3 regions of the Shewanella sp. GD03713 genome follow, and region 3 is predicted to be linked to each of the others. Evidence: predicted binding sites of a transcription regulator. Region 3 holds the regulator's gene; each other region holds the start of a gene.
What was found. The regulator MetJ, encoded in region 3, represses methionine synthesis genes. The targets are predictions, from matches to a motif close to TAGACGTCTAGACGTCTA.
Positions count from the first base shown of each region.

Region 1 (3,284 bases), 330 kb from region 3:
TACGTACTGCGTTACGTGCGTATTCCATGAACATCATGAAAGTCGCGCCGTAGTTGATGAAACCACCGTGGAGTGACACACCGTTCATGATGCCGCTCATACCGAACTCACGCACACCGTAGTACACGTAGTTACCCGCTGGATCTTCTTGAATACCTTTAGAACCTGCCCACAGGGTCAGGTTAGAACCCGCTAAGTCAGCACTGCCGCCTAACAGTTCAGGCAGAACCGCACCGAAGGCTGCAATCGCGTTCTGTGACGCTTTACGGCTCGCAATGCCTTCGCCTTTCGCTTGGCATTCTTGGATAAAGGCTTGTGCTTTGGCTTCGAAATCTGCTGGTAATTCACCTTTCAGAACACGGCGCTCGTATTCGGCAGCCAGTTCTGGGTAAGCTTTCGCGTAAGCGGCAAACTTGTCGTTCCATGCTGCTTCACGGGCGTTACCGGCATCTTTAGCATCCCAACCTGCGTATACGTCGGCAGGGATGTCGAATGGCGCATGTGGCCAGCCTAAGAATTCACGGGCCGCTGCGATTTCCGCATCACCTAATGGCGCGCCGTGGCAATCGTGGCTACCAGATTTGTTTGGTGAACCAAAACCGATAATGGTTTTGCAGCAGATCATGGTTGGCTTGTCGGTCACCGCTTTTGCCGCTTCGATAGCCGCGCGAATCGCATCGCTATCGTGACCATCCACGTTAGCAATCACATGCCAGCCGTATGATTCGAAACGTTTTGGCGTGTCATCGGTAAACCAGCCTTCAACATGACCGTCGATAGAGATGCCGTTGTCATCCCAAAATGCGATCAGTTTGCCTAGGCCTAAGGTACCAGCCAGAGAACAAGCTTCGTGAGAAATACCTTCCATCAAGCAGCCATCGCCGAGGAAACAGTATGTGTAGTGGTCAACAATCTCGTGACCTTCACGGTTAAACTGTGCCGCTAAGGTTTTTTCAGCAATCGCCATACCCACAGCGTTGCTGATCCCCGCCCCTAATGGGCCAGTGGTGGTTTCAACACCTGGGGTGTAACCGTATTCTGGGTGACCCGGAGTTTTTGAATGTAACTGACGGAATTGCTTCAGTTCATCGATAGGCAGGTCGTAGCCAGTCAGGTGTAATAAAGAGTAGATCAGCATAGATCCGTGACCGTTAGAGAGGATAAAACGATCTCTATCTACCCATTTCGGATTGTTCGGATTGTGCTTAAGGAAATCATTCCACAGCACTTCAGCAATATCTGCCATGCCCATTGGGGCGCCAGGGTGGCCTGAGTTTGCTTTTTGAACTGCATCCATACTTAACGCACGGATTGCGTTGGCGAGTACTTTACGGGAAGACATGCTCTCTCCTGCTTAATTTGTGGGGTCTAGCGGGCAATTTGGACGCATATTTTCCCCTACATAGCGAAGCGACGCAAACGAAAATTGCATTCCACTGTCCAGTCTGGTGGATTACACCTTTGAAGGTTTAGGCTAATTCATCTTAAAACACATTAAACATATTTGTAATACAATAACTCAAATATGTTATATCCTTTGTCACATTGAGTCCCATAGCAATCAGGCTACAACCTTGGTTTGAGCTTAGCTCAGCGATAACCTGCCCTACTCATCCAAGGCAAAAACCACATACCACTATCAATTCATTGAGTTAGAGCAGAAACTCCAGCGCCACAAACTCAGCCCGATTTGGGGCTTACCTCACTTTACACACAAATATTTAGTTTAGGGGGTGTCAACCAAGGGAAATTCCACTAAAATAGCCGTCTAGATGTAGATGCTTCTACACGTTTGATTGCTAACGACGAGATTTTCCTACTATGGCAAAGCACTTGTTTACTTCTGAGTCGGTCTCAGAAGGTCATCCCGATAAGATTGCAGATCAGATTTCTGATGCTGTGCTAGATGCGATTCTGGCCCAAGATCCTAAAGCACGTGTTGCGTGCGAAACATATGTCAAAACTGGCATGGTATTAGTAGGTGGCGAAGTGACCACCTCTGCCTGGGTTGATATTGAAGAGCTGACCCGTAAAACGGTTCGTGAAATTGGTTATGTCCATTCAGATATGGGCTTCGATGCCGATTCTTGCGCAGTATTAAATGCGATTGGTAAACAGTCTCCAGACATCAACCAAGGTGTCGACCGTGCCGATCCAAAAGAACAAGGTGCCGGCGACCAAGGTTTAATGTTTGGTTATGCCAGCAACGAAACCGACATTCTGATGCCAGCGCCTATCACTTATGCCCACGCATTAGTGAAGCGTCAATCTGAAGTACGTAAAGATGGCACTCTGCCATGGTTACGCCCAGATGCGAAAAGCCAAGTCACCTTCGCTTACGAAGACAACAAGATTGTTGGTATCGATGCGATCGTACTGTCTACTCAGCACAGCCCAGACATCGCCCAAGCGGATCTGATCGAAGGCGTGATGGAAACCATCATCAAGCCAGTTCTGCCAGCACAATGGCTGAACAAAGACACTAAATACTTCATCAACCCAACAGGCCGTTTCGTTATCGGTGGGCCAATGGGTGACTGTGGTTTAACCGGTCGTAAGATCATCGTAGATACCTACGGTGGTATGGCGCGTCACGGTGGTGGTGCTTTCTCTGGTAAAGACCCATCAAAAGTTGACCGTAGTGCGGCCTACGCTGCCCGTTACGTAGCGAAAAACATCGTAGCTGCGGGTCTGGCTGACCGTTGTGAGATCCAAGTGTCTTACGCTATCGGTGTGGCTGAACCTACTTCTATCAGCGTTGAGACCTTCGGTACTGGTAAAGTGTCTGAAGAAGTCTTAATCAAGTTAGTCCGTCAACACTTCGACCTGCGCCCATACGGCCTGACTGAAATGTTGAACCTGGCTCGCCCAATCTATCAAGCTACCGCCGCTTATGGTCACTTTGGCCGTAACGAGTTCCCATGGGAAGCGACGGATAAAGCTGACGCACTGCGCGCCGATGCAGGTCTATAATCTGCATTAAGCTCACGCTTTCGCACAAAAAAACCGCCTGAGGGCGGTTTTTTTATGCTTAGGATGTATTGCCTAGCTCCATTCCTCTCAGCAAGATGGCTTTCACTCTAGGCAAAAGACAGAGACTCAATGAAGCCGTTAATCGCACAACTCCAATCCTGTTCTTGGGCTAGCAATGTGGGCCATTACGAGCCCATGGCCAACACCTTAGGCAGCTTAGAAGACATAGCCACTTGCCTTGAAAGGGATCCCGACCGTTTTTTCGAACCGACCTACACTGAGCCCTATGAAAGCTTATGTGTTAGCGACCA
Region 1 is NZ_JAOCIW010000001.1:3,878,309-3,881,592, forward strand. Features, by position in the region: gene tkt (transketolase) at 1-1,342, opposite strand, end outside; gene metK (methionine adenosyltransferase) at 1,822-2,973, shown strand; gene N5E87_RS17020 (hypothetical protein) at 3,103-3,284, shown strand, end outside.
Region 1: metK (methionine adenosyltransferase) is a predicted target of MetJ. The motif match lies at 1,762-1,779, and genes of this name have one in related genera.

Region 2 (3,284 bases), 1.7 Mb from region 3:
CATATTCAAGCCTGCGTGGAAGTCACCTTCAGAGGCAGCGCCTTCACCGAAATAACAGACGGCAACATTACGTTTGCCCTGCATTTTCAGGCTATAACCGACACCTGTCGCTTGCGGGATTTGCGTGGCCAGTGGCGATGAAATGGTTTGGTAGTTTAACGCCGCGCAGCCGTAGTGAATTGGCATTTGGCGACCTTTACCTAAGTCCTTCTCATTGCTGAACATTTGGTTCATAAACTGCTCAGTGGTAAAACCACGGTAACGCAGCGCCGCATGTTCACGATATTGCGCGAGGATCACATCTTCTTGATCAAGCGCCGCGACACTGCCGACGATCGCCGCTTCTTCACCCGTACAGGTCATATAGAAGCTGATCCGTCCCTGACGCTGTGCGCCTAACATACGTTCGTCGAGTACCCGCGTGAATACGCAAGTATCGTAAATTTTGGTGGCTAAGGCTTCATCTATTACAGGCAAAACCGCGGTTTCATAGGTAGTGCCGTCTGCTTGTAGAATTCGAAGGATAGGAATGTGAAGCGATGCCTTATCCAAGAAGCCGACACGGTGCACTGTATCAGTGTTGAGTGTTGCTTTGCTCATATTGTGCTCTTGTTATCTCGTTACGCCATGGAAAATCCACAACGCCTAATTTATACGAATATGCCGGATGAACATTACGTTAACGTAAACTACCTATCAACCGTTGGCACAGTTCAAACGACAACTAATCCCCTGTGGGCATGTATATAATGCTTTACAAAACTAGCGAACATCTGGCGCGACTGAAGGGATCAAGCAAATCACAGTGCGATTGCCGATGGGCACCTTAGCATTGGGGAAGACAATCGCTTCAAATTCCTGTTCGACTTTAATTTCCTGCCCACCCTCTCGGGCCAATACAAAGCCTTTCGGGAACGATCGGAAGTTTTCGACATCGGCCGCGAAGGTAAATTCAAAATCATCAAAATGTTTGTTAATCACCCGACATACTTGATACAGATTCACCTTATCCGCTGAGAATGGCTCAAGCGCTAAGGGTTTGTCTGTGATAAGGCGCATAAACATCTCTTGGGCGGCAATAAAACGCGTCATATCGTTTTGCCCCATGGGATACACCTTACCTAATTCAATGGTAAAGGCATCGGCGCCATACTGCTCGGAGGAAAAATAACTAAAGGTGGTCGTCGGCTCATGGTGAAATAACACAGTATCGACGCCACTGGCCGCTAAAAACATGATTTGCTCGGCGCTGTAAGCCCGGCCGGGACGATAGGGATAAATCGCAAACTTTTCGTGTTTTGATGCCCGCATCGCCGTGTGTAAATCGTAGTGAATACGCTGGCGCCCTGCAGCTGCGCCCTTAAAGAAGCGGTCGACATAAGCTTCTAATTTTTTTGCTCGCACCCGCTCAGGATTGACTAATCCCGGTGGGTTTGAATGCTCGCCACTAAAGAGACGATTCATGTTCTCGTCGATAATGCGAGTGCCGTTATTAATCGCTAAAGGGTTACCAATAAGAAAGAGCGTGCGTTGTTTGGCGATGATTTTTTGTTGGAGAAGCTGTTTGATTAAGGTATTGCAGAGTTCGATGGGGGCGGTTTCATTACCGTGGACACCGCAGGAGAGAATGACATCCTTACCTTGGGCTTGTGCTGGCTCAAAGACGATGACGCCTGTGTTCCACACTTCGACTCGAGTATGTTCCCCTAAGGTGAAACTAAACTCATCCCCGAGGGTTTCAGGATTGGCGAGGGTCAGCGCGAGAAAATCCTTCGAATCTAACAGAGCTTGTAACACAGAATTCTCCTTATAATAGCGTGTCAAAGACGGGAGTGATGGCAATAACTGCCTGTTTCATGGCACTTATCGCTACCCGCCTTAAAAAGCGCATCCATACTAACACAAGTTTTTGGGCCGTTACTCTGTCATTCTGGTCAAACAAGCGCATTTCGCGGCAAACCACAGCATCTTAGCCGCATTTGGTCGACATAGGATTAATTTTGTCGACACACTTGCTTTTAGGGATGAGTTTTATCACAATCCTTAGCCATCTAGACTTCTATCAGGATTTATCATGGCGTTAGCAACTTTCGGTGCCGGCTGTTTTTGGGGCGTGGAGTATTTCTTTAGACAAGTCAACGGCGTGACCAACGCGACCTGCGGCTATATGGGTGGTAATAACGAAGCGACCACCTATGAGGAAGTCAAAAAAGGCAAAACAGGCCATGCTGAAGTCGTGCAAGTGGAATTTGACCCTGCGATTGTCAGCTACGACGAGTTACTGGATGTGTTTTGGAAGAACCACAACCCCACCACGCTCAATATGCAGGGCGGCGATATCGGCACTCAGTACCGCAGTACCATTTTCTTCCATGACCGTGAGCAAAAAGCGACGGCCGAAGCTTCTAAACTGGCCTTTGCCCGGTCGGGCCGCTGGGGATTACGCCACATTGTGACTGAAATTGTACCTTTGCAGCAATTCCATGTTGCAGAGGAATATCATCAAAACTATATCGATAAGAACAACTTACCTAGTTGCCATCTCGAGTATTGATCAAAACCATTTAGCATCTTCGTGAGAGGCTTGGCTTCTCATCGCTACAAATAAAAACGCACTCATAGGATTTCCATGAGTGCGTTTTTTATCGGAAAAACAAAGCTTAAATGCTAGTTCAGGCGCTAAGCGCCTTATCAATCAAGGCCTGTGCGTCCTTAATGATATCGGCAAGATGCTGCTCACTGATAAAGCTCTCACCGTAAATCTTAAATAACGCCTCAGTGCCCGACGGCCGCGCCGCGAACCAACCATTGGCCGTCGTCACTTTAATGCCACCTATCGAGGCGTTGTTACCAGGGGCGTGGGTCAATACGGCATCAATCTTCTCACCCGCCAGCATAGTGGCGTTTAAGGTTTCGGCATTAAGCTTGGCAAATTTGGCTTTGTTCTCAAGGCTGATCGGACTGTCGATACGCTTGTAAAAACTTTGACCGAATTGCGCCACTAATTCTTGATGGCGTTGCCCCGGTGTCTTGCCAGTAACCGCAAGCATTTCGGCCGCAAGCAGTACCAGAATAAAACCGTCTTTGTCGGTACACCAAGTCGTGCCATCACGGCGCAGGAACGCCGCGCCAGCACTCTCCTCACCGCCAAATGCAATAGTTGCCTCGGCTAATCCATCAACGAACCACTTAAAGCCGACAGGGACTTCGAGTAATTTTTTGCCATGGAAGGTACAGATTTTATCGATAAGCGCGCTCGATACCAGTGTTTTGCCGATGGCTAA
Region 2 is NZ_JAOCIW010000001.1:2,497,145-2,500,428, forward strand. Features, by position in the region: gene N5E87_RS11055 (thiamine pyrophosphate-dependent dehydrogenase E1 component subunit alpha) at 1-600, opposite strand, end outside; gene astE (succinylglutamate desuccinylase) at 763-1,797, opposite strand; gene msrA (peptide-methionine (S)-S-oxide reductase MsrA) at 2,075-2,554, shown strand; gene pgm (phosphoglucomutase (alpha-D-glucose-1,6-bisphosphate-dependent)) at 2,673-3,284, opposite strand, start outside.
Region 2: msrA (peptide-methionine (S)-S-oxide reductase MsrA) is a predicted target of MetJ. The motif match lies at 2,045-2,062, and genes of this name have one in related genera.

Region 3 (3,284 bases):
GAATAAACTTAAGGCATCTAAAAAGGCGACCACTTCGGCCTCGCCGCCCTTAAGCTCAAAACTCAGCATAGCGCCAAAGCCTTTTTGCTGCTTGGCGGCAATGGCATGGCCGGGGTGATCCGCAAGGCCTGGGTAATACACTTTGCTCACCACAGGGCTGCTCGCCAGCACGTCCAGAATTCGCTGGGCATTGCTTTGGTGCTCGCGAATGCGTACGGCCAAGGTACGCAGACCGCGCAGGGTTTGATAACTGTCAAAGGCAGACCCAGTTAAACCTAAGGTGTTCGACCACCAATGTAAGGTCTCACCGAGTTGAGGATCTTTGGCGATCACCGCACCGCCCACCACATCGCTGTGACCATTAATGTACTTAGTGGTGGAGTGGATAACGATATCGGCACCGAGTAACAGCGGTTGCTGCAAAATGGGCGAGAGGAAAGTATTGTCCACCACCACTAAAGCACCCACTGCGTGGCTCGCCTTCGCGATAGCTTCGATATCGACGACTCGCAGCAGAGGGTTTGATGGAGTTTCAATCCACACCATCTTAGGTTGCTGGGCGATGGCTTGCTCGAGCGCTTGGGCGTCGGTTTGATCGACCACCAGCAGTTTAAATTGGCCCTTTTTAGCCAAGTTAGTGAATAAACGGTACGAACCGCCGTAACAATCGTGGGGAACCACCAGCAAGTCATCGGGGCCGAGCAAGGTAGTCACTAAAGTAATGGCAGCCATGCCAGTGCAAGTCACCACACCGGTTGCGCCCTTTTCCAGCTTAGCTAAGGTATCACCTAAGATGCTGCGGGTGGGATTGCCGGAACGGCTGTAATCAAATTCGCGAGGATTTTTATGACCATCGAAGGCGTAATTAGTCGACAGGTAAATTGGCGGCACCACCGCGCCATACTGAGTATCGCTTTCGATACCCTGACGCACTGCTAATGTGGCTAATTGACGTTCGGTCACTAATTTGCCTGCGGTCATCGGGAACTCCTAAGTTCGCAAAGAGATGTCTGGACGTCTAAATGTACCTAAGCCCAGTGGTATCGTCAATAGGCGTTAAGACGTTTAGACGTCTAAACATAAAGAAATCTGTTTGCAATCACTAAGAAATAGTAGCAATAATTTGACTGTTATCTGTAAGGGTTTAAAATCTGCCCCGAATTTAGCGTTATAACAGGTGAGTCAATGACTGAATGGAATGGGGAATACATCAGCCCCTATGCTGAACATGGCAAGAAGAATGAACAAGTAAAGAAAATTACTGTGTCTATTCCGCTCAAAGTGCTAAAAGTCCTCACGGATGAACGTACCCGTCGTCAGGTGAACAACCTGCGCCACGCCACCAATAGCGAACTCTTGTGTGAAGCATTTTTGCATGCCTACACCGGCCAGCCTCTGCCTGATGATGCCGATCTGTCGAAAGATAGCCCAGACAGCATTCCCGCCGAAGCGAAACGGTTGATGGACGAGATGGGGATCGAGTGGGAAGATATGGAGTAACGCTTAAGCGTCCAATATCCTACTTATCATTAGGGATCGTTAATACTCATCTTGCCTGATGGGTTAGAGTAACGATCCCTATTTTGTTTTGATGGAATCCTATGTTCTCCTTGATAGATCCACAAACGCTCGCCATTGCGTCTGTGATTGTGTTTTTAGGTGCCCTCACCCAGAGTCTGATTGGCTTTGGTCTTGCCGTGGTGGCGAGCCCGTTGCTGTATATTGTCGACCCCGAATTAGTGCCCGCCCCCGTGATTGTGATGGGTTTTTCCATCGCCCTACTCACCCTACTGCGTGAACGCGGCCATTTAGAATTCAATGGTTTGCAATATGCGCTTATCGGTCGAGTACCCGGAGGTTTTATCGGTGCCAGCCTGTTGCTGTTTGCGCCGCAGCCGATTCTTGGTCTGGCGATTGCTGGCATTGTGGCAGTCGCCGTGGTGCTGAGCCTGTATAAATTGACTCTTCCCGTGAACAAAGCAACCCTGTTTGGCGCGGGCGTAGTATCGGGGATCTTTGGCAATATTGCCGCCATTGGTGGCCCACCGATGGCGATTCTGTTGGCGGGTAAGGATGCCTCCAAATTTCGCGCCGCACTGTCGGCCTTCTTTATCTTCAGCTCGACCATAGCCCTAGTCATTCTTGGGGTGACGGGCCTACTCGAAATCAAGCATTTGTGGTTATCACTGATGCTACTGCCCTCAGTGTTTTTAGGCTATTTAGTGGCGGGCAAACTGGTGGGGAATGTGGATAAACACAAGACCAAGATGGCAACCTTAGCCCTCTGCGCTATCAGTGCTTTAGTGCTCACGGTGAAATCAGTGATTGAGCTATTGCCGCAATAATTACCGCAATAATTACCGCAATGAAATCCTGCTAATCGCCCCATAAAAAAAGCACCGTTAATCGGTGCTTTTTGCTTGCTGGGATATGTGATTTACCCATAGATATTGCCATTAACCAATGGCACTAACTTAGATAGCTTTGTCCCGCATACACAATAAAGTGTCTCAGTGCTAACACGCCGGTTAAGCTGGCGCAGGCCACCATGATCATTGCCCCCTTGCTATGGCGCGTCGCGGTCGGCAACAGCATAAACAACAGCGGAATACCAAAACCAATCCCGACCACGCCAATCCAGAATACGCTCGCCCACACGCCAGAGGTGAGTGATGCTAGCGCCGCAGCTGCCGCTCCGCCCTTAAAGTACAAGGCGCAGAACAACATAAACAGGAACATGATTTCGATTGCCATCACTGGCAGCTCTAAGCCATGCATTTTGGCTAAGGCCTTGTCGTGGCTATCGGTCTTGAACATCACCAGCGCCAGCACCGCATTAGCCGCCGCGCCCGCCGATAAACCAGAGACTAAAAACAGCGCTGGCAATACCGCAGTGTTCAACATCGGATAGGCATTCATGGCCGAAATTAAGAAGCCAGTATAAGCACCTACGCCAATCGCAAGGATAAACAGCAGCACTTCAATCGGTTTTCTAAAGGGCATCAGCAGCTTAGCGATAGGCACGAGGAAACCTAAGCCCCACTTTGGCAGCTCATCGCGCAGCACAAGAATCGCGTAGGCAAATGCTAAGGGTGAATAAGCCAGTAGTGCTAAGACACCAATCGCCATTACAGACTGGAAGTTATAGTTGATTAAAATCAGCCAAAAATGGAAAGGCTTCGTTAAATCAAACACTAAACATGCCAAGCCTAGGCAAATGGCCACTGGGCCAATAATCGCAGCGGCCTTGAGAATACTCGTCTCACCCTGCGCTTGCTCCTTAT
Region 3 is NZ_JAOCIW010000001.1:4,209,674-4,212,957, forward strand. Features, by position in the region: gene metB (cystathionine gamma-synthase) at 1-963, opposite strand, end outside; gene metJ (met regulon transcriptional regulator MetJ) at 1,186-1,500, shown strand; gene N5E87_RS18440 (sulfite exporter TauE/SafE family protein) at 1,602-2,345, shown strand; gene nrfD (NrfD/PsrC family molybdoenzyme membrane anchor subunit) at 2,470-3,284, opposite strand, start outside.